3 regions of the Cytobacillus sp. IB215665 genome follow, and region 3 is predicted to be linked to each of the others. Evidence: riboswitches for the same ligand, from Rfam matches in the RefSeq annotation. Region 3 holds a riboswitch; each other region holds the start of a gene.
What was found. Region 3 has a riboswitch for cobalamin ahead of SLH52_RS10785 (ribonucleoside-diphosphate reductase subunit alpha). Riboswitches for the same ligand answer to the same signal wherever they lie in the genome.
Positions count from the first base shown of each region.

Region 1: linked by a shared signal. The riboswitch ahead of SLH52_RS19280 (energy-coupling factor ABC transporter permease) and the one ahead of SLH52_RS10785 (ribonucleoside-diphosphate reductase subunit alpha) in region 3 are both predicted to bind cobalamin.
Region 2: linked by a shared signal. The riboswitch ahead of SLH52_RS06425 (ABC transporter substrate-binding protein) and the one ahead of SLH52_RS10785 (ribonucleoside-diphosphate reductase subunit alpha) in region 3 are both predicted to bind cobalamin.

Region 1 is NZ_JAXBME010000020.1:1,749-11,991, forward strand. Features, by position in the region: gene SLH52_RS19250 (Vps62-related protein) at 1-355, shown strand, start outside; gene SLH52_RS19255 (MarR family winged helix-turn-helix transcriptional regulator) at 660-1,121, shown strand; gene SLH52_RS19260 (MFS transporter) at 1,611-2,861, shown strand; gene SLH52_RS19265 (histidine phosphatase family protein) at 2,969-3,535, opposite strand; gene SLH52_RS19270 (MFS transporter) at 3,943-5,235, opposite strand; gene SLH52_RS19275 (MerR family transcriptional regulator) at 5,335-6,582, opposite strand; cobalamin riboswitch at 6,732-6,932, shown strand; gene SLH52_RS19280 (energy-coupling factor ABC transporter permease) at 7,161-7,931, shown strand; gene SLH52_RS19285 (energy-coupling factor ABC transporter substrate-binding protein) at 8,176-8,481, shown strand; gene cbiQ (cobalt ECF transporter T component CbiQ) at 8,468-9,244, shown strand; gene SLH52_RS19295 (energy-coupling factor ABC transporter ATP-binding protein) at 9,260-10,093, shown strand; gene SLH52_RS19300 ((2Fe-2S) ferredoxin domain-containing protein) at 10,128-10,243, shown strand, end outside.
Region 2 is NZ_JAXBME010000004.1:30,720-40,962, reverse strand. Features, by position in the region: gene SLH52_RS06435 (adenosylcobinamide amidohydrolase) at 1-529, opposite strand, end outside; gene SLH52_RS06430 (iron ABC transporter permease) at 537-1,589, opposite strand; gene SLH52_RS06425 (ABC transporter substrate-binding protein) at 1,555-2,586, opposite strand; cobalamin riboswitch at 2,873-3,100, opposite strand; gene SLH52_RS06420 (ATP-binding protein) at 3,350-5,125, opposite strand; gene SLH52_RS06415 (response regulator) at 5,122-5,838, opposite strand; gene ccsB (c-type cytochrome biogenesis protein CcsB) at 5,914-7,086, opposite strand; gene SLH52_RS06405 (cytochrome c biogenesis protein ResB) at 7,088-8,743, opposite strand; gene resA (thiol-disulfide oxidoreductase ResA) at 8,756-9,280, opposite strand; gene SLH52_RS06395 (pseudouridine synthase) at 9,426-10,166, opposite strand.
Region 3 is NZ_JAXBME010000006.1:194,436-204,678, forward strand. Features, by position in the region: gene SLH52_RS10750 (cupin domain-containing protein) at 1-294, shown strand, start outside; gene SLH52_RS10755 (hypothetical protein) at 612-1,301, shown strand; gene SLH52_RS10760 (S41 family peptidase) at 1,590-3,425, shown strand; gene SLH52_RS10765 (hypothetical protein) at 4,228-4,479, shown strand; gene SLH52_RS10770 (hypothetical protein) at 4,669-5,202, opposite strand; gene SLH52_RS10775 (NUDIX hydrolase) at 5,521-6,033, shown strand; gene SLH52_RS10780 (hypothetical protein) at 6,629-6,841, shown strand; cobalamin riboswitch at 7,094-7,312, shown strand; gene SLH52_RS10785 (ribonucleoside-diphosphate reductase subunit alpha) at 7,651-9,861, shown strand; gene SLH52_RS10790 (ribonucleotide-diphosphate reductase subunit beta) at 9,877-10,243, shown strand, end outside.

The DNA.
Region 1 (10,243 bases), on a different contig from region 3:
AGTGGGTAATGAGAAATATGCTTCCCCTTGGAGCTATTATCTAATGCCAAAACCAGTTGAAATTAAGGGGATCTATAGTAGCGGTAATCTAATGATTGTTGATTTACTCGCAAATGTTGACGATGTAGGTGGCCCAGAGTATGTTTATTTACGACGTGAGAAGTTATACCCAAATGGACAATGGGGTTACACGGATTATAAACTTTTAAACCCGACTGATTGGAATGATGTTTGGACAAAAGAAGCGGATTTTGACACAGAATATCGAGTTAAAATGCTTGTTAAATGGGGGATAACTCAAGACCAAATTACTTATGAATCAGACTATGTGTACTTTACAATGCCTTCAGAATAAGTTCATACTAAGTAAAGAGCGTAAAACCGTAGATAATGCTCATCTACGGTTTTTCCATGTATAAAAAAGATTAACTTCAATTTTATTTTAATTTAATTAATATTTAAGGTTGCTTAATTATTTGTGTTAGTTTATAATAAAGGTGAAATTAAAAGGATCTTTTCGTAAGCTTTATCGCTATTGATAGTAAATTAGCATTATAAACAATGAGGCTATACGAGAGACCATGCACTCTTTATGGATGAAAAGAGTCTTAGTACGAAAACAACAATAAAAGTCAATTTCAAACTTCAAAGGTGATTATATGGATGACATTACTGCTATTTATTATAAAAAATTGAAACACTCTTCAGATGCTTTAAATACTATATTTTTGGAAGAATATCATGGATTTGCTAATAAAGAATTTCTAAATTTAACTACAAAGCAAAGTATCTTATTGGAACTGTTAAACGCAAATTCACTAACAAACAATGAGATTTCAAACCATTTTTCCATCACACCTAGTGCCGCAACTCAACTCGTAAGTAAACTTGAGAAAAAAGGCTTTTTGAAAAGAGAGATCAATGTTAATAACCGAAGAGAAATCATTGTCCATCTAGACGAGAAAGGAAAAGAATACAATCAAATAATGGCTAATTTCGAGTTATATATCATCCAAAAATATTATTCAAAACTAAATGAAAATGATTTAGAAAATTTAGTTGATTTACAACAGAAACTTTACAATATTGCTACAGAAATTCAACAAAAAGAAAAAAAATAACTATATATTTTTATATTATAGTTAAGTATAATTAAATATTTATATAATTTAAATTTTAAGTTACTTAGGCTTTTTGCCCGTCGATTGTTGTTTTTGGTGATTTGGCTCATATATAACTAAGTATTTGACCTGTAAATATTGTGATTTGACCCATATAACTGAGTAATTGACCCGTAAATATTATAATTTGACTCATATAACTAAGTAATTGACCCGTAAATATAGTAATTTGACCCATAAATGTGGTTAGGAAAAAACACGTGCAAACTAGAGTTCATGGCATCTTTCTTCTGTAACATGATGACTCACTTATAAAGCCACTTCTTATAGTACATATGTGGTCATAATAGCAACAAGTCTTACAAAAATAGCCTTTAGTTTCAATAAATGTTGGTCAGAAATGAATAATTTACAATTTTTTTCATTAAAATTTAAGTATACTTAAATTTTAATATAATTAAACAATTAAATTATAGGAGGTTTTTATTCATGAAGTTATTATCAAATAGAGTTTTCCAAATCATTCTTTTCACGGATTTAATTCAGCAATGTGCTATTTGGATTCGAAACATTGCATTATTGTTTTTTGTAATGGAATTAACTGATAATAATGCAATTTATGTTTCATTGCTAACTGTGATTGAATACACCCCGATTTTTCTTTTTTCTTTTGTTGGAGGAGCGTTAGCAGACAGGTGGAATCCTAAAAAGACAATGATCTTAGGGGATTTCGCTAGCGCTTTATCCATATGCATCATCATCTTATTTGTGAATAACGGAAATTGGCAGGTTATTTTTCTAGCTACACTTGTTTCTAGTGTTGTTAGCCAAATATCACAGCCTTCATCTTCCATAATATTCAAAAAACATATTCCAGAAGATATGGTTGCTCCTGCAATAGGAATTATTCAAAGCTTGCAAGCACTATTTTTAATCATTGGTCCAATTATCGGAACGTTAATCTACAGTTGGTTTGGCATTACCGCTTCCTTAGTAAGTATTACTATTGCATTTTTCATTTCGTCTATCACATTATTGTTCCTACCAACACCGCATAAAGAGCACTCACATAGCTCTTCTAGGTTTATTAAAGAATTGAAAGATGGAGTTCGATACGTAAAAAACTCAAGAAATTTAAGTATTATTGCAATTGCTTTTGTCTTTATTGGATTAGGAGCAGGTATTGTTCAACCGTTGGACATTTTCATTGTTATTGATCGTTTAGGCCTAGATAAAGAGAGTATTCAATGGCTTTATATGCTAGCAGGCATAGGAATGTTTGTTGGAAGTATTATGGCTGCTATATTAGGCAACAAGTTTAAGGTGAAAAGGGTAATTGTCGGAGGGTTATGTTTCTTGTCTTTCTCACTTATCATAGAGGTTTTGTCTGTATGGTTTGTATTAACAGCGACAATGAATTTTATAACAGGCTTAATATTAGCCATGTGGCAAACGATGCTTGGAATGCTCATCATTAAAATGATAGATGAAAAGTATATAGGGAGAACAAATGGAATATTAACTCCATTGTTTATTGGAGGAATGCTAGTAGGGTCAGCTGTTGCTGGACCTTTGGTCACTTACACATCATTAATCGTTACTTATGTTACAGCTGCAATCATCATAATAGTCGGTGCTATGGTTAGCATTAAGCTTAATTTAACGAACTTATCTGTTAATCAGCCAAACAAATCTAAAGAATTACCTTATGAAACAAAAATTAGTAATGAGTTCAATTAACAAATGCTCATGTTTTAGTAAATAACCGTAGATACAAATGTATCTACGGTTTTCATCTCTTTTGATACAACGGGTATAGCAGCGAGTCTACTTAATGACGAATCCTGTTAATGATTTTGAGAACTCCACAATCTATTGACATCTACTAACTCATGTCCATCAAAGGATAATTTATAAATATCTGGCATGGTGAGTTGTTTCCAAAAGGCAAAATCGAATTGTGGGTCAAAGTAATTCATGATTAATACCATAATATTGCCATGTGTACCGACGACTATATTTTTACCTTCATATTTTGATAATATCTCTTTAGTTATCTTTACACCTCGTGCCTGAGCAGTTATATTTGATTCCCCACCTTTGAATGAAAGCTGCTTATTTTCCCAAACGGCTGTTATAGCCTGTAGGAAGTTTTCAACTGGTCCGTCAGACAATAATCTCTCTTTAAAGTCTTCTTTTAGTACTATCTCCATATCTCTAAGCTGGGCAATACCGTCAACTGTTTGTATCGCTCTTTTGTAAGGGCTAGATATGACGATATCGATTTTCTCGTCTTTAAGAATAGATGTTACGTTAGTTGCGTCAAATAGACCTTGTTTAGACAGAGGCCTACTTAATTCATCAGGTGTATAAGTAGCATGAGCATGGCGCACAAGAAATAAGTTTGTTTTCATATAATCACCTTCATTTATGTTTGATATTGTTTTTTTCCACAGCTCGTTTCTTTTCTTACTAAGATATAAACACGGATAAAGCAGTTAGTGGCATCTTTTTTTACGAAGACTATAAAAACCATATCCTACATATCAGTTGCTCGAATTTAAGTGAAATAAAGCAACAAAGATAACAAAAGGCTGTTTTAGTATACTTTGCTGTTATATCAATATTTTTTAGAAGAAAAGATGCCCCGAAGCTTGAGTTGTTCTCATATATATTTATTAATAGGAAAAACAATCGAAAACAGCCTAACAAAAAGTGCCTATTAAATTAGCATTCCTTTGCTGCTAAAATGCAAATAGCTATTCCTTAGCTGATATGCAGTAACTTAATCGCATACAGCTTCAAAACTTTTTTAACTAGATTAAGGTGCTTCCGCATTCTGTGTATGGTGTCTCAACGATATTGATCTTATTTCTTTCGTGAAATACATATATAAACTTATGCTTAACAGTGTTGATCCTCCGACTAATGGTAGCCAATAAGGTGAGATGATGTTTAGTAGTGTTCCTGACAGTATCATAGCGATCGGTACAACGGTCTTAACAATAGTTAAGCCAGTACTTATAACTCTCCCTCTTAACTGATCAGGAACCGTTTGTTGAATAAACGTCATGATAGGGATATCGACAAATGATGAAGAAATCCCAAAGCCTATATTTAATACACAGTAAAATATTGTGTAAAAAATAGGGTGATAAGTTTGGTTAAAGAGCAATGGTCCACTAATGAGGATTGTTAAACTGGAGATGATCATAGTCATAAGTATTAAAAACTTATGATAATGTAACTTTGAAATAAATTTTCCAATGAAAATAGCTCCAATTAGCATACCAATTGGAAATGCCGCTTCAATGATTCCGAATGCAGTAGAAGGAAGCTTTAGAACATTTGTAATAATAAATGGAACTGGGATTGTTGATGATAAAGTAATAAAGAAGTTAACAAGTATTGACAGAACGATAATTGTCCGTAATTTTTGTTGAGAATAAATATATGAAAAACCTTCCTTTAGTTCTATGAAAAAGTGGTCTTTTTTTTTGTTAGGAGAATTTTTTTCGTTGAATCGGAAATTAATAAAGCACTCACTTATACTTGAAATGATAAAGGAGATAGCATTTATTAATATAAAGGTTTTTATATTAACAAAAGCAAATACCATTCCTCCTATAATTGGTCCTAAAGTAAAAGAAATTGAAAAAATCATTCTTGTGATCGCGTTGATCTTCATCAAGTTATTTTCATGAACAATATTTGGTTTAGATGATTCGATGCTCACACTAGCAAATGTACTGAAGACATTTAAAATAAATGTAATTGCATAAATCCAATATAAATGGAGTTCATGAAGACTAATTACATATAAAACAAGCAGCACCACGCCACTTAATACATCACTAAAAACTAGTATGAATTTACGGTTCAGGCGGTCTGTGATAACTCCAGCTACAGGTCCTAAAATAATGGTCGGTATAATAGATAATATTAAGTTTGTTGCAAATGAAAGCCCTGAACCTGTTTCTGTCAAAACATATAAACTGATAGCAAATGAGTAAACGAAAGATCCAAATAACGAGACAATGCTTCCAAATGAAAGTAAGATCAAATTTTTTACATCAGATTTTGGATCAAACATTTGACTTAATTTATTCCTCAATATTTCCCCCTCCTTTATAGTAATCCTAATTCATCGGGAAAGGGCAATAGCAAGGTAGTATTTACGTTTTTTTTACGATGAAATTTACAAAAGGTCGGGTTAACCCAACCTTTTTCCATAATATAGATAAGTATACATCTTCTCACCATCTAGTAATTGCAATTCATACTTTCCAGGGGATTGATCAACTGGAATAGAGACCATATCGTCGACAAGGTCATAGCGTAAAGTTTTTAATTTCTCTTTGATGTTATTAAGTTGAAAGTTTTGTCTATAAGACGGTTTGATTTCATTTTTTATATGATAGTTTTCATACGTCAAATATGCACCGATTAAATTACTTTCTTCTTTTAAATAAAGCTGTACTTCCTCTATTAAAAAGTTTTCATGTTGAAAGCTATGCTCTGAACTGCCTGTATCAATTAAAAAATCGACTGCTTCTTTTTTTAATGGAATATGTAGGAAATCAGAACAAATAAATAAGATGTTTTTCTGTTCTTCATAAGTTTCTAAAATACTTTTTAATACGTAATGTCGTTGGTAATCATGATCAACCGCAATATAGAGGCAATCTTTAGGCAAGGAGTTATAGATATGCCTTAATGAGAAACCAATTCCGGTACCAAGATGGAGCAGTATTTTATGCGTTAATTGTTCAAAATTAACCCTTTTATAAAACCAGTCAACAGCCTGATATAGATGATCTAAATATTTTTTATCTGTTTCCTTAATGTAATCTGATATAAAATAGTTGAATTCATTCATCATATGACTTGGACTTTTAACGTCGTGAGCATGATGAATGGTTTGTGGGGTGAAGAGAATTCCGTCTTTAATAAAGTGTTGATGCTCACAGTTACATTGAAGAACACCATGTAAGATTTGATTGTTAACGATGTCTCCATTTTTAATGCTTAAAGTAGCCCCGCATTTTTTACATTCTAAAAGTGGGAGCACTGATAAGCTCATACCCATTTTAAGCTGTTTAGGTTTATTCGTTGTATTTAAATGGGTAAGTTCATTTTGCAAATTTTGTCTCGTTTCTTCGTATTCGACTATTTTATGTTCTATCGTATGTAGCTTTTCTACAAAAATCTCTTTGTAAAATTCGTTATTTTCTAGTGCGGATAATTTGCCAAGTCTTTTATATTGAAAGATTGTTTTTATTTCACTTAACGAAAAGCCGAGGTTTTTTAAGTAAATAATATCCTTTACATCTCTGTGGCATTGTTCATCAAATTGATACTGTCCGGATGCTTTCTCAGGTGTTATTAAGCCAAGGTCTATGTAGTGTCTAGTTGTATTTATGCTTATTTTATTTTCTTTAGAAAATTTTCCTATTTTCATAGTTAGTCACCTTAACTTGTTTTATTAGAAATCAAATTAATATTTATTATATTATACACGTACTATTAGAAATTTCCTTTCACAAATATACATGCTATGAAAAAAGCTAGACTCATAATTTATTTTAGAATATACTGAATTATAACAACTGAATGATGAAATAAACAGGTGTTGTGCATAAGTAAAAGCTGTGTACAACTTAAAAGGGAAGTTCGGTGTAAAGCCGACGCGGTTCCCGCCACTGTAAGTCTGAGCAACCTGCATATGTGTCACTGTTTCGTAAAGAAATGGGAAGGCGCAGGAAGTGTTGAAGATAAGTCAGGAGACCTGCCTGTTTAAGTAACACGATTGTAACCTACGGGAATATAGGGAGGTGTTGTTAAGAATTAGTATGTAAACATATAGTTAATACTGACTTTTTCTGAGCACTCGATCCTTTATGGTTTGAGTGCTCTTTTTATTTTACATAAAGGCTCTTTCGGAATCTTCTAATTTTGTGTAGTAACCACGAGCAATATTCGTGTGTATATCAATATATTTAGAATCAGCCTTTATAAACATGGGGGAGAGCTTCACTGATGAAAAGAAAACATGCTTGGCTAATCGTAACAATTATTATTGGTTTGACTAGTTATTTTTGGCTGAATTCATTTCGGCCAGTATATGCGATGCACATAATGGAGGGCTTTCTGCCGGTTGGGTGGGCTATTTTTTGGTGGGTTTTAACGATTCCATTTTTGGCTGTTGGGATGTACTCCATCCGAAAAAAAGTGAAAGAAAACCCCGAGGTGAAGACGATGCTTGGGCTATCAGGGGCATTTGCATTTGTGTTGTCAGCATTAAAAATCCCTTCTGTAACTGGAAGTAGTTCACATCCGACTGGTGTTGGGCTAGGTACTGTGCTTTTTGGTCCAACAGTCATGAGTGTACTAGGGACGATTGTATTAATGTTTCAATCATTATTGCTCGCTCATGGCGGCATCACAACACTCGGTGCAAATGCATTTTCAATGGCTGTTGTAGGACCAATGGTTACATATTTTGTATTTAAAGCAGGCTTAAGAGTAAATTTCTCTTTTGCAGTCTCAGTTTTTTTAGCAGCAATGTTAGGAGATCTCAGTACTTATACTGTGACAGCTTTTCAATTGGCTCTGGCATTTCCGACTGAGGTTGGAGGGGTTGTAGCATCATTTATCAAATTTGCTGGGATTTTCTCTTTTACACAAATTCCTTTAGCAGTGAGTGAGGGACTATTAACTGTAGTAGTTATGAACTTGCTTGCAAAATACAATGTTCGAGAATTACAGCAATTAAATGTTCCAGTTAGTATGAGTTCAAAGAAGGCTTAGAACAACAAGGCAGCATTTTTTAGCAAAAGAGAACTAACTCAATCAATTATGCTACAGCCATTTTTCCAGTTTTTCGAAAGATTCTGATCGTATATGATTTTTTTCACTTCCATTTGAGTATCTGATGTGTATGAAATGCGAAGAAAAGATGTCCTGTACTAGTTAAATGCTTGCTTAGCTTTTATTACGAAAAGCAACTATTAATGCGAAAACAGCTATTTGAAACAAGGAGGTATGTTAATTAATGAAAAATCTGATTTTGATAGTGTTGGTCATCTTGTTGGCTATTGTTCCTTTAGTTATACAGCAGGATGCTGAATTTGGTGGGGCAGATGGACAAGCTGAAGAAGCGATTGGTGAAATAGCACCTAATTATGAGCCTTGGTTCAACGTATTATGGGAGCCACCAAGCGGTGAGATAGAAAGCTTGCTATTTTCCTTACAAGCGGCCATAGGTGCAATTATAATCGGCTATGTTATCGGCTATGGTAGAGCACGAAAAAAATTCTCCCCTGAATCTTCTAGTGAGGTGAAGCATGCTTCGGATTGACCAGCTTGCTTATTTGAATCAGCTACGACATGTTCACCCTATTGAGAAAGCAGTTTTCACATTTTTATTTTTGTTTTTCTGTCTTATTACAAAAAGTGAAGTTATTGCTGTTATAACTTTGTTAATCATGAGCATGGCAATAGTTTTCGGTGCGAAAATCTCAGTACGTGATTATATAAAACTACTTTTATTACCATCATTCTTTTTGCTTTCTAGTGTTATACCTATTCTTATTTCGATTGCACCGTATGACTACAAAGTAATTAATTCGTTATGGTCAATGACTATTGGTACGTGGCAGTTGTTTATAACTACAGATAATATATCAATCGTCACAAGCTTATTTTTTACCGTTTTGTCAACTGTAAGTTGCATGTATTTCTTAATATTATCTACGCCGCTTCATGATATTTTATGGCTTCTACAGAAAATGAAACTACCAACACTATTTATTGAACTCGTTGCATTCACATATCGATTTATTTTTGTACTTTTAGATAAAGCCCAAGAAGTCTATATCGCACAAGCTTCTAGACTTGGCTATCAACATTACCGTCTATCAATTTATTCTTTAGGTCAGCTAGTAGTAGGGGTGTTTGTAAAGTCTATGAAGTACGCAAAAGAACTACAAATAGCAGTAGATACACGTGGTGGACAAGATGGTAATTATGAAATTGAAAGCAGCTATAAATATCATCCACTGAACTGGGGGATCGTAGCGATATCAATGCTGACGCTTACATTCGTAGCATCAGCTATGTAAAAGGAGTTCTGTTTAATGAGTACACCAATTATAGAGCTTGAAAACATTACATACCAATATCCTGATGGGACTGATGCTATAAACAATATTTCTCTATCTATTGAACAAGGAAAGAAAATTGCTTTGTTAGGAAATAACGGGGCTGGAAAGTCAACATTGTTTTTACATTTCAATGGGATTTTACAACCGACGAGTGGTTCCATCTGTTTTCAAGGTGAAACGTTACGGTACAAGCGCAAAGAGATAAAGAGATTACGTCAACAGGTAGGGATTGTATATCAGGATTCTGACTCTCAATTATTCTCATCTAGTGTTTATCAAGATATAAAATATGGACCTAAAAATATGGGGCTTTCTGAGAGCGAAGTAGAGCTAGCTGTGGACAAGGCAATGATGTTAACGGAAACGACTGCATTAAAAGAAAAGCCACCTCATTTTTTAAGCATTGGCCAAAAAAAACGAGTTGCCATTGCGGGAATTGTGGCCATGGAGCCGAAGCTCATGGTATTAGATGAACCGACAGCAGGGCTAGATCCATACTATGCTAAGAAAATTATGAATGTATTACATGATATTCAAACAGAGAACAAAACAATGATTGTGTCTACACATGATGTGAATTTAGCTTATGAATGGGCTGATGAGATCATTGTAATGAATGAAGGGAGGATCATAGCTCAAGACAAACCTGATCAAGTATTTCGAGACGATGCGATTTTACAAAAAAGTCACTTAGAGAAACCGTGGATCATTGATGTCTTCGAACAGTTAAGAGTGAAAGATCGATTTAATTCATGCACCATTCCAAAAACAAAAAATGAAATAATGAAGCTTTTAGCAGAAATATAGAACTTTACATCTTTATTGAAGGGAGAGGATGAAATTGACGACATGGAATTTACAAGGGACGAAACACCACGTGTTGATATGTAATGGTTCAAGCTGCATGAGAAAAGGTGGTGAAGAAGCTACAGTAGCTATTCGTGAAGAAATTGAAAG
Region 2 (10,243 bases), on a different contig from region 3:
AACGGATTTGATACGATATATCTAGATGATTGGTTGGCTCATCTAACATGAGTATTTCAGGCTCTTGTGATAATGCACGTGACAAAAACACTCTTTGACGCTCTCCACCACTTAAAGATGCTAAGCTCATTTGCTCCATTCCCGTTAAACCAGTTAGTTGAATAGACTTTTTTACAACGTTCTCATCTTCATCTGTCCACTGAGGAAATAGCCCTTTTTGGTGAGCATATCGACCTAATTTAACTGTTTCTTGAACTGAATAATTAAATGATGCTTCAATAGTTTGAGGTAAAACCGCAATGATTTTCGCTAGTTTTTTTTGCTCATATTTTGTTATCGACTGGCCTTTTATTTTGATGTCGCCTGTATTAGCATGTACCATTCCACAAATTAATTTTAATAATGTTGTTTTGCCACTGCCATTAGGCCCAACTATACCTAAAATTTCTCCTTTTTTAACAGTGAAGTTAATATCATCCAACACCTTTTTTTGATTATAATGATAACTAACTTCCGTTACATTAATCATGACAATATCATCCTCTTCGATTCGATATAAAAATATAAGCAAACACAGGTGCACCAATTAAGGCTGTAATGACTCCTATGGGTAGCTCACGTGGAGTAATAATTGTTCTAGCGACTAAATCAGCAATAACTAAAAATGCCCCCCCATTAAGCATCGATAATGGTAATAGACGAATATGGTTCGCGCCCCATAATAGTCTTGTAATGTGAGGGATAACTAGACCTACAAAACCAATTGTTCCTGACACGGCAACAGCTGCACCTGTTAATAGTGAAGAAGCTGCCAAAATGGTCATTTTTCGTTTTGCCACATTAACCCCTAAAACTTTAGCTGATTCTTCACCAAATGAGAATGCATTTAACTCTCTTCCATTAACGAGTAGTAATACAGTGCCTACCATATAAAAAGGTAGAATAATCTTAATATAATCCCACCCCCTCATCGCTACACTACCTAATAACCAGTTAATGATTTGTCTTAATTCTTCACCAGTAAGTGCAATCATTAAAGAAATAATAGACCCTAAAAATGAGCTAAATATAATACCAGTTAAAATGATCGTTTCCACAGAAATGGATTTCTCAACCGCCCGGGCAAACACTAATACGAGTATGAGAGATAGAAAGGCAAAAGAAATACTAAATATCGGTAAAGTAAATTTCCCTATAAAAGGGATATGTATACCAAAAAAAAGCACAATTACTGCTCCAACTGATGCTCCAGAAGATACTCCGAGTGTATAAGGGTCTGCTAATGGGTTTTTTAACAACCCTTGAAATGCAGCCCCTGCAATCGCTAGAGAAGATCCAACTATAAAAGCTAGGATCACTCGGGGTAAGCGTATTGCCATAATAATATTAACTACTGCTGTATCAAGCGTCTCTATTGATCCTAAATGAAAAACACTATAAAAAATAACGTTTAAAATAGTAGAAAAGGGAATCGATAACGTCCCTATCGAAACCCCTAACAAAATTGAAAATATTACAAAACATACAGTAATAATATATGGTAGAACACGGCTTTTATTGATAAATGTCAGGATAGACAGCTTTTGCAAGTTCTTCTACTCCTTCAATTAAACGTGGACCAGAGATTGTTACTAAATCCGAGTTAATATCGAATACGAGCTTATCCTTAACTGCTGGTACCTCTTGCCAAGCATCTCGATTTAATACTTGTTCTACTGCATTTTCAACATAATACCCATATGTAATAACAATAACATCTGGATTAAGTAATACCGCATCTTCCTCAGTAAATTGTGGCCAACCTTCTTGATCACCAGCAGCATTTATTGCTCCAATCGCTTCGAGCATTTCATGCATAAAAGTACCTTTTCCAGTTGTATATAATTGAGCATCTACCTCTATCCAAACTACCTTTTGATCAGCTTCTTTAATTTCTGCTGATTTGTCTTTAATAAGATTCAATTTTTCTGTCATATCACTTATGATCTTGTCTGCATTTTCTTCTGTTCCTGTAACAGTGCCAATCATTTTAATTGAGTCATATACTGCTTGAAATGATGATGCATCGTTAACAACGACCACGTTTATACCAGCATCTCGTAGTTGTTGAAGACCTTCAGTAGAGCTATGGGCACTTGAGGCATGGGCAAGAACGACGTCTGGGTTTAATGAAATTATCTTTTCAACATTAAATTTTGCTCCTCCAACCCTTTCTATCTCGGCTACTTCTGGTGGATAATTAGCCCAATCACCAACACCAACCATTTTATCACCTAAACCTAACGCAAAAGCTATTTCTGTATTACTAGGAATTATCGACACAATTGCTTGTGGCTCTTCTTCTATTGTCACTTCATTACCTAATCCATCCGTAATTGTTACTGGAAAGCTAGACTCTGCTTTATCATCAACTTTAGTTTCCTGTTCTCCGTTTGTAGACTCTGCTTTATCATCAACTTTAGTTTCCTGCTCTCCGTTTGTAGAGGCAGCATTATTATTTACCTCAGTTTGACCGCAACCTACTAATAAAATGAATGATAAAATAACGAAAAAGACAGTGGGGAAGTACTTTTTAATGTTTAACATCTTTTTTTCTCCTTCTTTTGTAATATGGCTGTTTTCGCATTGATTGTTGTTTTTCGTATTAGGAAATATACATGTTCACAACTAGAGTTTCGTGGCATCTTTTCTTCTATACAACGATGAGAATGATTTTATCCTCTGTTGGTAAGGAAACAATAATGTTTAAGAAATAAGCCTAAATAGAAATAAGCCCATCCGAATTGGATGAGCTGTTAGACGGCATCATAAATGTATTGTTATTAATAAATACACTACTCGACCGTCTCAATACTCAATCCCCGAAGAATTGAAAACGTATATAGTGCTTGGCAGGTCTACTGACTCATGCTTCATCCTACTTTGATCCTTCCCATATGGCTAACAATATGTATAATATTATTATTCCATACAGTGGTAATATCATTTCGTCCACAAATACAGTTGCGGGGGCAGTTCTAGATTCACACTAGAATTCCCTTTTAAGTCTTTATGAGAATGTTTTAAAATTCTCTTGATATCCTATGTAGTATATAAGAAAAGACACCTAGCACTATTTATTTTTTAGGCTGTCTACGCATTGATTATTGTTACTCATGCAAAGACGGTAAGTATAAAGCTGATTGCTTAAAATACCACTTCTATCATTCTAATTTATTAACAATCGTATCTCCATATACGAAATGAGCCTTTTTAAAAATTCTTTTTCATAATACCCGATTATTAATATATTGACAAGAATAATCTGACTGCTTGGCAAAAACTTAACATGACATAATTGCGCATTTTATTATTGTGGTATAAAGAATGAAAATGTAGTTCCTTCATCAATTTTACTATGAACAAAGATGTTTCCATCGTGTGCCTCTATCAAATTCTTTGCAATGGCTAAGCCAAGACCAGTACCTGAACGTCCTCGCGTTCGAGCTTTATCTGCTTTATAGAAGCGTTCAAAGACAAATGGTAAGTCCTCCTCAGGAATTCCTGCCCCAGAGTCTTTGACGTCAATTTTCAAACCATCTTTTATAGAATTTACTTGTACAACAACAGTTCCCTGCTCATCAGTATAACGTATTGCATTATCAATCAGATTTGTTAATACTTGTTCAATCCTATCAGGATCAAACATAATTGTTTTATGTATTACGTTAATATGCACATCCAATGTAATTAACTTATCCTGTGCCAATCCTTGAAATTTGCGAATTATTCTTTGAATGTAAGGCTGAATATCTATCTCTTCTAAATGCAAATTTAAATGACCAGCTTCCATCCTAGCTAAATCCAACAGTTCATTCACTAGCCTACCCATACGTAAAGATTCATCATATATTACTTTTGCGATATCTTTCTTTTCTTGATCGCTACTAGCAATATCATCAATGATCGCTTCACTATATCCTTGTAACATAGAAATTGGTGTTCTTAATTCATGGGAAACATTCGCAATAAAATCTTCTCGTAGCTTGTCTAACCTTCGTTCTTCAGTCATATCTCGAAGTACTGCGACAGCTCCTCTGACAAATTTATTATCGTATAATGGACTCATGACGATAACCCAATTCCTACCTTGTAATGTGATTTCTATCGTCTGTTCTTTCTCAAAAGAAACAACTTGTTTAAACAATTCTCGAACCTCTGATGGTAGCTCTTCCGTAGGCTTCTCTAAATTACCTTGCTCATAATACCATGCTTGCAAAAATTGCTCAGAAGGTGGGTTTGAAACTAAGATCGAGCCATCTTTATTAAATGTAATTACACCATCAACCATACTGCTTAAAATGCTAGATAACTGCTCTTTTTCTTGACTTAACGCGTTCATATTATATTTTAATTGTCGCTCCATCTGATTAAAAGCAGTAGCTAAATCACCAATTTCATCATTCGTTAAAATCGGTACCTTCGTATCAAATTTCCCCTTTGCCACTTCGAACGCTGCTTCTCTCATTTTAAGCAGTGGAGAAGTTATTCTAGTTGACAAGAAAAAAGCAAATATTGTCGTTAAAACAATTGCGACTCCCGCAGCTAAAAGTATTAGTTTAGTTGTTTGGTGCGATGTCTCTTCAACAGCCCTTAATGACTGATATATAATTACTGCGCCATTTTCTTCGTTAGAAACTTTTAAAGGTGCAGCAACTAAAAACAATTGGCTGTTTTTATCTACTGGAGCTGTGATTTCATGTAAGTATTTCTTTTCGCTTATTACTTCCCTGTTTGTAAACACCCTAGCTAGTTGTTTATCATTAAAGATCGATGATATTGGTAGGTTTTCTAGTACATTACTATCAGGTGAATACCAATAATTTTCTTTATCATATACAATAATGACCTTCGTCATCTCATCAATTAATTCCCATGAAATATTCCGTGCTAATTGTTTATCATCATATTCTTCCATAATCGAGGCTATTTTGGTTGCTGTTTTTGTTAAATCATTCTTTGCCTCATTGACATGATAATTTTCAAAAAACTGGAGTAAAAGGACGGTTAGAATTGATAATACGAATGAAACTAATAGCAAAATGGTAAACCATAATTTCCCTACTACACTTCGCCAAAGTTTCATTCATTGGTTACCTCAAACTTGTAACCCACACCCCAAACAGTTACGATCATTTTTGCTGCTTCTTCAGAAACACGATTCAGTTTTTCACGTAGACGTTTTACGTGTGTATCAACAGTACGTAAGTCACCAAAAAATTCATAGTGCCAAACTTCTTTTAATAATTGCTCTCTATCAAACACTTTATCAGGAGCCTTGGCAAGAAAATAAAGAAGCTCATACTCCTTAGGTGTAAGACTGACCTCTTTCCCATCCGCAGATACACGATGTGCATCATTATCGATTGATAAATGAGGGAATACAATTACATCTTTTGTAGTTGTTTCAGTTTGTAAATAAGAAGTCGGTGAAGATCTTCTTAATAATGCCTTGACTCTAAGTACAACCTCTCTCGGGCTAAATGGTTTAACGATATAATCATCTGTCCCAACTTCAAACCCTTGTACACGATTTACTTCTTCACCTTTTGCAGTTAGCATAATTGTAGGTGTCGCCTTTTTCTCTCTAAGTTCTCTACATACTTCAATGCCATCCTTCCCAGGCATCATTAAATCTAAAAGAATGAGGTCATAGTCATTTTCAAGAGCTTTAAGTAAACCATCATTACCGTTGTCTGCTTCTTCAATTACGTAATCTTCACGCTCCAAATACATCCTTAATAGTCGTCGAATACGTTCTTCATCATCAACAACTAATATCTTAATTTCTCTTTCCATATGTCTCGTCCTCCTCAGACAATGTTAATAGTTGAAATTGTTAACGTATAGGTTTATGCGTATGTGTCTTTATGATTATGCGTATGAATGTAATCCTGCAATGACTAAGTTAACAGCAACTAGATTAAACATAATAATGGCAAAACCAATTACCGCTAACCATGCTGATTTTTCACCGTGCCACCCTTTAGAAAGTCTTAAATGTAAAAAGGCTGCATAAAAGAGCCACGTAATAAGCGCCCATACCTCTTTTGGATCCCATCCCCAAAAACGATTCCACGCTATTTGCGCCCAAATCATCGCAAAGATTAGCCCGCCTAATGTGAAAATTGGAAACCCAATAGTTACTGCACGGTAACCTATCTCATCCACTAGATCTAAGTTAACATTTTTCACAATAGGCTGCAATGCAGCACCAATTCTTTTCCGGAGTATTAACCTCAATATGCCGTATATAATTAATCCTGTTATTAATGATAATAGTAATGTATTTAATTTTTGTGCATCGATTACGGCAGGCATACTTATTAATGGCTCAAAGCGTTCAGCTGTAAGAAGCTCCCCTTGATATGGTCCAACTAAAGCTGGAAGTTGATAAGTAACCTCAAGTGGCTGTTCACTTTTGTCAACATATGAGAATGTCGCTTCATAATCTAAAACCTTAAACCCACTAGTAATGGTAATAAAACCTATTGTACTTACTAAACTATACAATATTAATTCAAGCCAAAAAGTACGTTTACTTTTCTTCGATTGATCTACTGATCTAAGTAAATAAATTAACCCAGCAGCAAAACTTACTGCAAGAATTGCTTGACCTGCTGATACAGTAATAACATGTATGTATAACCAGTCACTTTGTAACGCAGGAATTAAAGGAGAAATATCGGTTGGAAACATACTAGCATATGCAATAACTAGCATAGCTATTGGTAGTGTAAACAAACCGAGTACACTAGCTTTATAAATAATATAGATAAAAATGAATGCACCGACTAACATCATTCCAAAAAACGTAGTAAATTCGAATAAGTTACTGACTGGCGCATGTCCAGCTACAATCCACCTCAAAATAAAATAACCAAGCTGTGACACAAACCCTAAGATCGTAATAATAATCCCAATTTGTGCCCAACGGTTTTTTTTATTATCACTGCGTTTGTTGCCTATCGTCCCTCCAAAAAAAACTGTTGCAATTAAATATAATAAAAAAGCAATATATAGTAAATTACTACTTAATTCTGCCATATTAATCCCCCTTTGCCTGCTTCTTACGATCTTCTACTTGATCAACTGGCATAACGAGCTGAGTACCCTCGATAATTGATGTAATGTCCTTTTTCAAACTAAACCAATTTTTATTCGTATGTCCTGCAATATAAATCAAATCCCCTTCACGCTTGAACCAAATCCGACGATGATTCCAGTACATACCTTGGATAACACCGATCATAAATATTGCTCCACCTATGGCTATAATAGCTAATGAGAAATCACGCCTTACAGTTAGCCCTGAGACATTTACCGTTTCAATTCCTGAAAAAGCCACCTTATATTTATTATCTCCATTAGGCTCAATATTTTGTCGTATTGCAACAAAGCTTCTTTCACCCTCTGGAGTATCAGGTGTATACATTTCAAATACAAAAGCAGGATTATTAGGAATTTTTAATTTTGTATCAGGTTCACCATTACTATTTAAATAGTAATCCGGAAAGTATTTCAATAACTTTACTTGATAACCTTCACCTAAATCATACTCTTCCTGGGGATTATGAAGGTCTATCGTTAATTCACCCAGGCTTACATCCTCATTTTCTTTCTCTACTAATTTAAAAGACATTTCACGAAACTCATTTAATTTAAAGTCTGCCTGGTATAATGCATAATGGTCATATTTTAGAGGTTCATTCACGCGGATTGCAAAATCCTTGATTTTTTTGAGCTCCGGTTCCGCACCTGGAATAAAATCACCGACACGTTCATATAACGTAACATCAGTTTGATAGTTTTTTGCTAACACCCCATCGCCAATTTTCGCTAACGCATCTTCAAAAACTTCTTTTTCAGAGTCTTTTTCATAGACATCTAACTTAAAGCCATGACTTTGTAAATAATATTGCCCATTCGTACCTGGGATTTCGTTAGTCTCTCCATCTCGCATCCACAATGACTTATCAATATATACCCCTGGCACTGATCGAACGAGTACACCTATTAAAAAAATTATGAGTCCAACATGATTTACATATGGCCCCCATCGTGAGAACCTTCCCTTTTCAGCAAGAATATTACCATTTTCTTCACGGACATTATACCTTTTCTTTAATAGCTTCTCCCTCACTGTAGCTAACGAATTTTCATTGTCTTTAAGTTGAGACTCACTATAAAGCCTTTGTCTTTTTAAGAAACTATGATGTCTTGAAATACCTTGTTTTTTTAATGCACGATACAAAGGAATTACTCGATCTAAACTACAAATAACGAGAGAAATACCGATACTCCCTATTAAGATTAAATACCACCATGAACCGTATAACTCATGAAAGCCTAATTCGTAATATAATTTGCCTGTCACACCATATTGAGATTCATAGTATGCTGCTGGATCAGCCTTAGCAGCATTCGGTATATACATTAATTGCGGATAAATTGTTCCAAAAGCTGAAGCTATTAAAGTAATAACTATTAACCAAACACCAACTTTTACAGAAGAAAAGAAATTCCATATTTTATCAATTATCGTTTTGTTATATGTTTGTGAACGCCTTGCACTACCATCATAGCGCATATCAACTTGTTTTTGCTCTTCATTATTAACATTATCAATCTGCCTTCCACAGGACTCACATAAAACCGTTCCATGCGGATTTACGTGTCCACATTCACACTTAACATTTTCCATTTCTCTAACTCCCTATGGTATGATGCTTTCCATGTATTGTTTAACATCACTTTCACTCATGGTTTTGTTTACAATATCAACAACTTTTCCATCTTTGTCTATTAAAAAAGTTGTTGGCAAATTCCCAACGTCATATGCATTCATCACTTGGCTGTCTTCATCAATTACAACTGGAAATGTTAATCCGTGTTTGTCGACGAATTTCTTCACGCTAAATTCAGATTCATCAATATCAACTGCAATGATTTCCACGCCTTTATCTTTAAAATATTGATATTGATTATTCATGTAGGGCATTTCAAGTTCACATGGTTTACACCAAGTTCCCCAAAAGTTCAAAAATACCCCTTGGCCTTTGTAGTCGGACAATCGATGTGTGTTACCTTCCAAATCTGTTAACACAAAGTCTGGCGCTTGATCTCCCTTTGCAACCGCTTCCTTTGTCATAAATATATTTGAGTATAGGGCATATCCGAGGGCCGCCAACAATACAACTAAAATGACGGTTCGCATAATTAACCGTTGCTGCTTTTTCATGATCCCAATCCCCCTCTAGGGCTAAATAACATCCCCCTGTATCTTGGTAAATTCACTTACCTAGTATAATCCACTCCACATTATATCACTAAATAAGTTTTACACAGTGTTTACATTTTGAATGTTGTGTGACAGATTCATAAACTTAATAAATATTTTTTTTATTACCAGTCTTCGCTACCGAGCGTAGCTGTTTCACCTCATGAGGAGAAAGCTCACGCGCATCCCCTGTATTTAACCCTTTCAAGTCTAAAAAGGCATATTTTTCACGTTTTAACTTCATTACATCATGACCGATCGCCGTTAACATTCTCCGAACTTGTCTATTTCGACCTTCCCTAATAATAATTTGCACGATTGAAGTATTTTTTTTCTTATCAATTGACTTGACTTTCACTTTTGCCGGTAAAGTTACTCCGTCATCTAGACGAATCCCCTTCTCAAGCTTTTTCACATTTTCACGAGTAGGGATACCTTTTATTTTTGCAACATACTCTTTCTCAATCTCGTATTTAGGATGCATTAATATATTTGCAAAGTCACCATCATTCGTTAACAACAATAACCCTGATGTATCATAATCCAAGCGTCCAATAGGATATATACGTTGTTTTAGATGAGGAAAAAAGTCTGTGACAACTTTTCTTTGTTTTTCATCTGATACACTGGAAATAACACCTCTTGGTTTATATAGTAAATAATAAACAGGTTCTTCACGCTCAATAGGAATCCCATTCACTTCAATTTTATCATGTGAGCTAACTTTCGTTCCAAGCTCCTTAACTATGCTATTATTTACACTTACTTTTCCATCTAAAATTAATTGCTCTGCTTTTCGCCTAGAAGCAACCCCTGCTTGTGCAATTACTTTTTGTAGTCGTTCCATATTAAAATTCACCTCGATAACATCTTACTTGTTTGAACATCTTTTCACAAGTTTTCAGAATAAAAAAAATAAGACGC
Region 3 (10,243 bases):
AGTGACGGGTGGCACTTAGTGAAAAATCAAAATTTAAGTGTTATTCATGAACGTATGCCAGCTAATACGTCTGAATCAAATCATTATCATAAAGAAGCACACCAATTTTTCTTTGTCTTATCAGGAATAGCAACCATTATGGTAAATGGTAAAGAGATAACCTTAAATCCTCAAGAAGGAGTTGAAGTTCCTCCTTTGGTACCTCACAAAATGTGTAACAAGTCAAATAATGAAGTTGAGTTTATGTTGATTTCCCAACCTTCAAGTAAAGGTGATAGGTTTTTGGTAGATTAAATTGTTTGAACAATTTGGAGATGTATTCTAAACATAATTTAAGCAACTTCAATACTCTATTTCATCATCTTGAAGAATTTTACTCCTAAAATAAAACATTTAATATAAACCTCGTCCTAAAAGATATTACTTTTTTCAAAATGGGTCAACTAGAAAAATGAATCGCTGATCTTATTATCCGAATGCGCGTTTCTATAAGAAACGTGCCTTTTTTTTGTGATTTCGTAGTAGTCGAATTCTTACAGTGAAACATACACACATTCAGAAACATGAATACGTACACTAAAACATAAATTCATTTAAAGGGTGTTTTATTCATGATCACATCTTGTAGTTGTAAAAAAACATTAGTACCATCAAAAGTAACCCAAGAAAAATGTTGTGATTTATTATGTACAATAGGTGAAACTTTTTCAAATGGTATAGACATGAGAATACCACAAGGTCCTCCATTAACAATTTTTGAAACAATACCTAATTATGGTAAAAAGGGAGTAATTTCTCTTTTTACGATATTCGAGCCAATAACGTTAACTTTCATACCTATAGTTGGTGATGCAATCCCTATTCCTTTAGATTCAAGTGAGAACATATCGATTCCTTTTGATAACATAAAACAAATTACGGTAGCCAATGTGGAGGAAGGAGGGAATAGCCTTGAATATGCTATATGTACCTTGTTAGGAGCAAAGACAAACTGTTGCAATGTATTATGTTTTCATTCTGATCCTAGTATAAATTTTTTTATACCTACAGGAACTACAAGGACAATATTTCTAACTTTGAATAAAATGGGTGAAACTGGGATGATTACAATAAAACCACAAAACTTTAAAATAAAATTAACCTTTATTCCTCTAATTGGCAAAAGTGCATTTTTCACCTTAGACGAATTCCATTCTATATCGATTCCGTTTGAAAAGATAAAACAAGTGACAGTAGAAAACTTATCAAATTCCAACGCCGAAATTCGCTATGAAATTTGTACATTAATAGATCCAAACTAAAAGACTCTTTAGGGTAGTAAACTCCGGTTGAATTGTGTTTACTAAGTTAGAACATTCCTTGAAAAAAACAAAGAAGCTATCTTTTAACTTAATAGACTGTATATTTATATTCCACAATCTTGCGCTAATCTGAAATAAAGGTTAGCGTTTTTTAAATTGTAAGGTCATAATGTTGAAGAACAAATTCTCATTCTTTATGTTTTAGATTGGCTTGCAAGAAAAATATGGAACCTTTTCATGATAAATTCGTATTAAAGTGTACAATGAAAAATAATAGGGGTGTTTGTTTTGTCTAAGAAAATATTAGTTATAATCGCTCTAGTTGGAATCCTGCTATTTGCTGTTTATAGTTTCATTCAAGGAACAGACAAACCAACTAATAAGGAAGAGACAAATTCTGTAGTAGATTTATCTATTTCTATTGAGCAGCAGGTGGAAAATCTGCATGCATTCTCGAGATTATATGGATACATACGTTACTTTCATCCAAGTGATGAAGCTGAACAAATTGATTGGGAAAAATTTGCTATATACGGAACGGGTTACGTAGTTAAAGCCAAAAACACTGGGGATCTAAAAGAAAAGTTAGAGGAATTATTTTTACCTATTGCTCCAACAATTCAAATCTATCAAGAGGGAGAAGAAGTTAGGGACACTCTCAACATAGAATCAGAGGATTCTAGTTTGAACTATGTTGCTTGGCAACATTTTGGAAAAGCAAGAAATAAGTTTGAGGGAGGGGTATACAAAAAGGAAAAAATAATATTTAACGAGACTTCATCTTCTGAAAAATTATTCGATTCTCTTCCAACTGTTGGTGAGAAAATCTCTGAAACAATAAATAGATCATTGAGAGCTAATATTCCATTAGTTCTTTATACAGATGGAGAAAAAACACTAGGTTCAACTGAAGAAACGATGATTGAGCTAGACAACTTAGTAGAGGAAATTAATAAAGTTAAAGCAGATCCAGATGCAGAAGCACTTCATACACGTATAGCTGGAGTTACAATTCTTTGGAATGATATTCAGCATTTTTATCCTTACTTTGAGGAAGTGAACGCAGATTGGCTTAAAGAGTTACCTTCTTTTATAGAGGTAGCGCTTGAAACCAAAAATAAGGAGGATTATGCTGATATAATTGATTACATGACAGAAAAATTAGCTGATGGTCATATTAGTGGTAATCTCCAAAGATGGAAAGAGTCTTATAGGCTACCATTTACCGTAGATATAGCAGAGGATCAATTGGTGATCACATCAACTTACCAAGATACACATTTCAAGGTTGGGGATATTATTATGTCAATAGACGAAAAGCCCACGTATGAGTATTTATTACAATCACAAGCAAGGATTTCTGGTTCGCCACAAACTAAAGAACTGCTTTCCATTTGGGCACTTGAATATGGAAAAATGGATGAAACCCTTTTACTAGAAATAGATCGTAATGGAAAATCCTTATCTCTAGAAGGATCATACGGTTATGCAAATGGTTTAAGTAACTTTCCTATTATAAGTCAACATATTACTGAAATCAAAGAAGGAATTTATTATGTAAATACACTTAAGATTGATTATGACGTATTGATTCCACACTTAGATTCTCTTGCAAAAGCAAAAGGAATTATTTTCGACATGAGGGGGCGTCCAGGACCCAATATTTGGCAGTTGGTTAGTCATTTAACAGACCGCACTGTTAAAGGTCCACTATTAGCAATAGAACAAATTATATACCCAGATCATAAGAAACTGGCTGGATATAATACTACTGGTACGTGGACAATTGAACCGCAAGAACCTAGGTTCGAAGGAGAATTTGTGTTCTTAACCAATGCACGAGCAATTAGTTATCCTGAAACTATTCTTGGGGTGATTGAAGATAATAACTTGGGCTATATTGTTGGTCAACCAACTGCAGGTGCAAATGGCGATATTACTGAGATCAATTTACCTGGACATGAAAATATTTGGTTTACAGGGTTGAAAGTTGTCAAATCCGATGGCTCTCAACATCATTTTATCGGTATTGAACCAACACATGTGGTTGAACGTACCATAGAAGGAATAAAAGCCGGTAAAGATGAATACATTGAAAAAGCAATCCAGATAATTAATCAGTAATTAGCTATCTTGTTTGATTTGAATGTTGCCAAAAGATGTGCTTCTTTTTAAGAAAGCTCTTAATCCAGCAATATGACGCAAGAATGTAGTACTATCAAGGCTACTTTTAGGATAATAGCTATTTAAAAGTTGATCAGTCAGAAATGACTGGCTAACATATAAAACCCATGTAACCAAAGATAACGGGAACGACCAAATCGGACGTTCCCGTATTTTATGCACTAAAAAACAACAGTACATAAGACATTCTTCTTAAAGGTTTATTTTTAGGTGATCAGTTATCTATGTATAATCGTTTCTGTAATATAAAGGATAACATTCAGGGAGAAAAGGCTCCGTACTCCTTAAATTTTATCAAAAATGTAAATCAAAAAGTTTCTTTTCATGACCAATCTCACATAAGAGAATCACAATGTCCAACAAGGACGTTATGGCACAGTATATATGACCTCGAAAATCGCACTGTATTAATAGACTTTTACCTTGATGAAGAAAATGAAGCAATAACAAGATCGGGATACATTCGCCTTTCCCTATAAAAGAGTTAAATATCGAAGAAACGGTGAATCATTATTGAGTTCATTGATTGGCTAAAGATACGTTATGATATTTTGTTATTCATTAACTTGGCGCCTTTCTTGAAGAAGGGTGTCTTTCTTTATTGACGGTGTCATATTGTAAAATAAGGATGTTTAAAGAAAATTAATAATTAACGGATAATCATTCTTGAAGAGACTACAATGACCTAAATATATTAGATACTTCAGGTGAAATAAAAGGGTGAATAAATGGGAGGGATAATATGAAACAAGACAGGTTATTTATTTTAGGTTTGTTTCTTATTTTGAGTGGTACTATTTTGTTAGGGTTTATACATTTAGCAATATCAACTTACATCCCCAACTTGAGCGGCTGGAGTGATCCACCAGGTAAATTGCATACTATTCTTAATAATATATTAGGATGGTTTCCATATATTTTAAGTGTCGTAGAACTTTTAATTGGTACTATTTTAGTAGTGATTTCTTTAACGAATTCAAAGAAAGGGGGCTAATCACCTTAATATTAGGAGCATAAAATAAAAAGGAAACAAAGGCAATTAAATAGTAAAGAGTTCGGTTCAGATGTACAAAATTATAAATAACAGTAAAAAAAGATATTCAATTAGGTTGCAAATTAGTAACTTAATTAACAACAAAAATCGCAGTAAAAAAATGAGCATATTCGTTATGCTCATTTTTTATTATTGATTTAATAAACTAATTGTCTTGAAAATTCTTGAATACATTTCTTCAATATGTTCATCAGTCTTTTTATCATTATATAAACCATATTCCCATTTTTTTAATGTGTCTTCTTCTTGTGATGTGAGAACACCAACAGAATAACTATTACCAGCAGTCCAATTTGAAGTCTTGTCGTACTTTAAATCTTTTTCAGTAAAAGGAATATAATTATCAGTTCCGATAAAGAAAAATGGAATTTTTGAATTTAAGTAAACGTCTGCATATTGGCTTTCAGAAGCCTCTGAAAGGTTATCCTCTCTAATAAAGACTGCATCATAAGACTTCAGTTCTTCACTTGTCATTTCATCGGATGAAACTTCTGTAAATATAACTTGTAGCTCTTTTACAGCTGGTGGTTCTCCAACCACTGCTATTCTTAAAGAATGTCCTTCATACGTATCGAAATCTGGGCTTAAAGAACAACCTGTTAGAGCAACTGTTAGAATTAATATGATAAAACTTAAATATCTCTTTCCCTTTGATTTTTTCATATGCACCCCCTTAACATATTTTAACATAATATTTTGAACGCCTTGTTAAGTAAATTAATAACCGAGAAGTATACACGACTTATTGCATATAGATTATTTCTTTTAAATTAAATTGTTTTTTTACGATGCCTAATCGTTAAACAGATGTACCTATCATTTAATCTATTCAGCGGAGGCACTAATCTGAAATAAAAGTTTAGTGTCTTTTTCATTAGAGTGCTATATTCTGTGAAAAGGATTGCCTAAGTACTGAACATTTGAAATAATTGCTCTGAAGTTAAATGGGAATAGTCTGAAATCAAGTAATGAGGTGGAAATTTGAATTTTAACAAAATACTAGAGTTGCACAATAATAGAACATATAACGGGATCATTTACAGAGAAGCAATTAGGGCCATAATTATTTCGAAAAATCATATTTTACTAGTTCATTCAAATAGAGGGGACTATAAGTTTCCAGGAGGTGGAGTGGAAGAGAATGAGAGCCATTATGAAACACTAGTCCGTGAAGTGAGAGAAGAAACTGGATACACGAACTGTGTCGTTAAAGAAAAAGTTGGAACGGTAATTGAACGAAATATGGACGAATACATTAAAGATAAATTATTCCAAATGACTTCACATTATTATCTGTGTGAATTGACAAATAAAGAATACATCTCTCAACAACTGGATGAATATGAGTCTGTACTTGAATTCAAACCAAGATGGGTTTCCATAGAAGAAGCACTTAAAAAAAATGAAAGTCTTATGAATCAGTTTGAGAAAAATAGCTGGTTGAAACGTGAAACTTTCGTACTAAATGAATTAAAGCAATTGTATAAAAGGTAATTTTTAATTAGAGCAACAACGGAAGGTAGTTATTGTGACTTTGAAGGAAATCATGAAATTAAGTCTTGAACATAACAGCGCTAATCTGATGTACAGATTAGCGTATTTTTTTAGGGGTAGGTTCATTAACAAGGGATTTCCTTAGAACTGAATATTCGAAATAATGGGTATTGAGTAAAAGGAACAGAGTTGGTTAACGAGGTATAAAATATTTTGAGTGATTAAAAAATAGGTTGGTGAATTTGATGTCGAAAAAAAATCTTAATGATTTTTGCATCAGTGATGTTAATCTCTTTATTATGGATTGGGCATATCGAACAATAATAAAGGCAATTAACCGAAATAATAGTTTATGAGAGGTATTAGATGTTTTTAACGCTACAAAGGACAAAGTACTTGTTTTCAAATATCGTACAAAAGATAGAGAAACACTTACAAAAAACAATTAGGACACTTTAAAATCAACAAGGAAAACTCATCATCAATTGGTTTATCTGATGCTAACCTTACTGGATTTCTTACAGACTATTTCTTTACACACTATTTCTTAACAAACTCAGACACTGGTGAGAAATATCTGTATGGAATAGTGAATATGCCTAAAAATGTAAAAGAAATAAGTGTTAGTTATGATTTACCTAAGATGAACACTTTGCCATCAGAAAGGATTACAAGAAAGTCTTCAGTAGAAAATAATTTGTTCTTGTTAAATATGGTTGATAACACAGAAATGGGTGAAAATTGGTTGTTTTCTTTTTATGATGGAGATGGCAATTTAATTAAAGAGTCTTCTGAGTTTGCTTATTAACCAAACAATGGGGGGGCTTGAATACTATTATCAATCTCTTTTTTATTTGTCTTGAATTCGCACCTTCAATAATCAAAAAAAGACAGTTTAAGAGCTATTTGACGGAAAGTTTTTATAAAGAGTAAACAACACATAAAAATATTAAGCGGCGTGTAGTTCAATCTATTTTTATTGCAAGAAATGTCAAAACCTATTATAATTTAAATTGAAATTCAATATTTAGTAGTATAATTAAGTTGATAATACAATATTTTGTTATCTAGTAAAAAAGGTGTCGAAAATCGACGTATATGATGTTCGGAAAATATAGAACATCTCTTTATAGGGAATTTGGTGAAAATCCAAAACTGTACCCGCAACTGTAAGTGCTGATGAAATAAGCGAAACCACTGTGAAGTACGATTTCATGGGAAGGGCTTAAAGTAAAGCGAAGCACAAGTCAGGAGACCTGCCTTTTTTATGAAGTACTATTTTCTTCGGGAGTTGGGAGAATAGGACGAGGAGAAGAAAATCATTCAAACATTTTTTGAATGATTATTCCTAAAAGGGTGATAATTCTCTCTTTTACATATCCATCGTTCTGTTCGCTCATCTTACTAAGGATGAGCTTTTTTATATTTGTTAGGATGAACAAAGCCTAGCTCTGCCTTCTAACCCATCGAGTCACTTCACATTTTTCTAGCATGTAAAATGATTTCAATGCTTGTTGGAGGTAGACGAGGTTCATTCGCATTTTTTATTAAAAGGGGATGGAAAGAATGCAAAAAGTATTAGTTGAATATGAGCAGTTGGCTGGTAGTACGTCTGAGATGGTTTTAGATTATGTTCAAAAAATAGCTGATAGATTTCCTCATTTATCATTTGATGAATATCGAGAGAAATTAATGCTAGCATTTGAGAATAAAGATGAATGGCATAATGACCAACTAACTAACGTGTTAATATTATCAGCATTGGAAAGAATTACAGCGTTAGAACCTGATTGGACTTTCTTTGCTGCAAATATATACCTAGATTCGCTTTATCAAAAAGCGGCTAAAAATAGAGGTGAGCAGTCAGGTTACCACTATGGCTCATTTTATCAATTGCTATTAAAGCTGACAGAGATGGGAATTTATAGTCCGAAATTACTGGCACAATATTCAAGAGAAGAAATTGATTTATTAGCAGACATTATCGTACCTGAGCGGGATCAACATTTTACATATATCGGTTTATTAACATTATCAGATCGCTATTTGGCAAAGTCTCATCTAGGAGAAGTATTTGAGTTACCACAAGAGCGATTTCTCATCATTGCAATGACATTGATGATGAACGAAAATAAGGAAAAGAGATTAGCACTTATTAAGGAATCGTATTGGGCACTTTCAAATTTGTATATGACGGTTGCAACGCCAACACTTGCTAACGCTGGAAAAAGCTATGGTCAGTTATCAAGTTGTTTTATAGATACAGTTGATGATAGCTTGCAAGGAATATATGATTCGAATACAGATATCGCGAATTTATCTAAAAATGGTGGAGGGATAGGTGTTTATTTAGGGAAAATTAGAGCGAGAGGTAGTGACATAAAGGGTTTTAAAGGTGTTTCATCAGGGGTTATACCTTGGATGAAGCAGTTAAATAATACGGCGGTGTCTGTTGACCAGCTTGGTCAAAGGCAAGGAGCGATTTCAGTTTATTTAGATGTATGGCATAAGGATATATTGTCGTTTCTTGATACGAGATTAAACAACGGAGATGAAAGGTTGCGTACACATGATTTATTTACTGGAGTGTGTATACCTGATGTATTTATGGAGGTTGTTGAAGAACGAGGTGAATGGTATCTTTTTGACCCACACGAAGTAAGGAAAATAATGGGTTTTTCATTAGAGGATTATTTTGATGAAGAGCTTGGCAAAGGGTCTTTCCGAGATAAATATTGGGAATGTGTCAACAATCCGAACCTTTCAAAAGAAGCTGTAGCGGCGATAGACATTTTCAAGGCTATTATGATTTCACAGTTAGAAACAGGAACACCATATATGTTCTATCGAGATACAGCAAATAGAGCAAACCCAAACAGACATAAAGGAATGATATATTGTAGTAATCTGTGTACAGAAATTATGCAAAATATGAGTCCTACAGTTGTTGTTGAACAAAAGGTAGATGATGGACAAATCATTACTGTGAAAGAGCCTGGCGATTTTGTCGTTTGTAATTTATCATCAATCTCTTTAGCTAAAGCAGTTCAGGATGATGTCCTTAACCGGTTAATAAAAATACAAGTTCGTATGCTTGATAATGTAATAGATTTAAATGCAATTCCTGTATTACAAGCTGAAATAACAAATGAAAAATATAGAGGGATTGGGTTAGGTACATTTGGGTGGCACCATTTATTAGCATTAAAAGGTATAGCGTGGGAAAGTGAAGAAGCTGTCGCTTATTGTGATGAACTGTATGAACAAATTGGATACGAAACGATTCAAGCTAGCATGGAGTTGGCGAAGGAAAAAACACCCTATCCTGCATTTTATGGATCAGATTGGGAATCAGGAGAATATTTCGAATACAGAAGATATCATTCAAAGCAATGGATTGAGTTAAAAGGAAATGTTAAGAAGCACGGTATTCGTAACGGCTATTTGCTTGCAGTAGCACCTAATTCATCAACTTCGATCATTGCAGGGTCTACAGCAAGTATTGACCCGATATTTAGAAAAGAATACTCTGAAGAGAAAAAGAATTATAAAATACCAGTTACTGCTCCAGATTTAACACCTCATACAAATTGGTATTACAAGTCAGTTTATACTATTGACCAAAAGTGGAGTATTATGCAAAATGCGAAACGACAGCGTCATATCGACCAATCGATTTCATTTAATATTTACGTTCGGAATGACATAAAGGCAAAAGAATTATTGGAGCTTCATACACTTGCTTGGCAAAACGAATTAAAAACAACCTATTATGTACGGTCAACATCGACTGCAAACATTGAAGATTGCGATAGCTGTCATAGCTAGAAGAGGGGGATATTGATGATTACAATTGCAAAACGAGAGCTTATGGATACACAAGCACCTAACTGTTCGACAAGTATGATCAACGGGGCAAGTTCAAATATATTAAACTGGGATGACGTCCGTTTTCCTTGGGCATACCCAAAATACAAAGTAATGTTAGCAAACTTTTGGACACCGTTTGAAATTAATATGGGCAAGGATATAAAACAATTTCCACAGCTCTCTCAAGTTGAGCAAGAAGCGTTTTTAAAAATCATTGGATTATTAGCTCTTTTAGATAGCGTTCAATCTGACTATGCAAGTAAGGTTGCTGACTATATTACAGATTCTTCTGTCAATGCACTTATGATTATGCTGGCTCAGCAAGAGGTCGTTCACAATC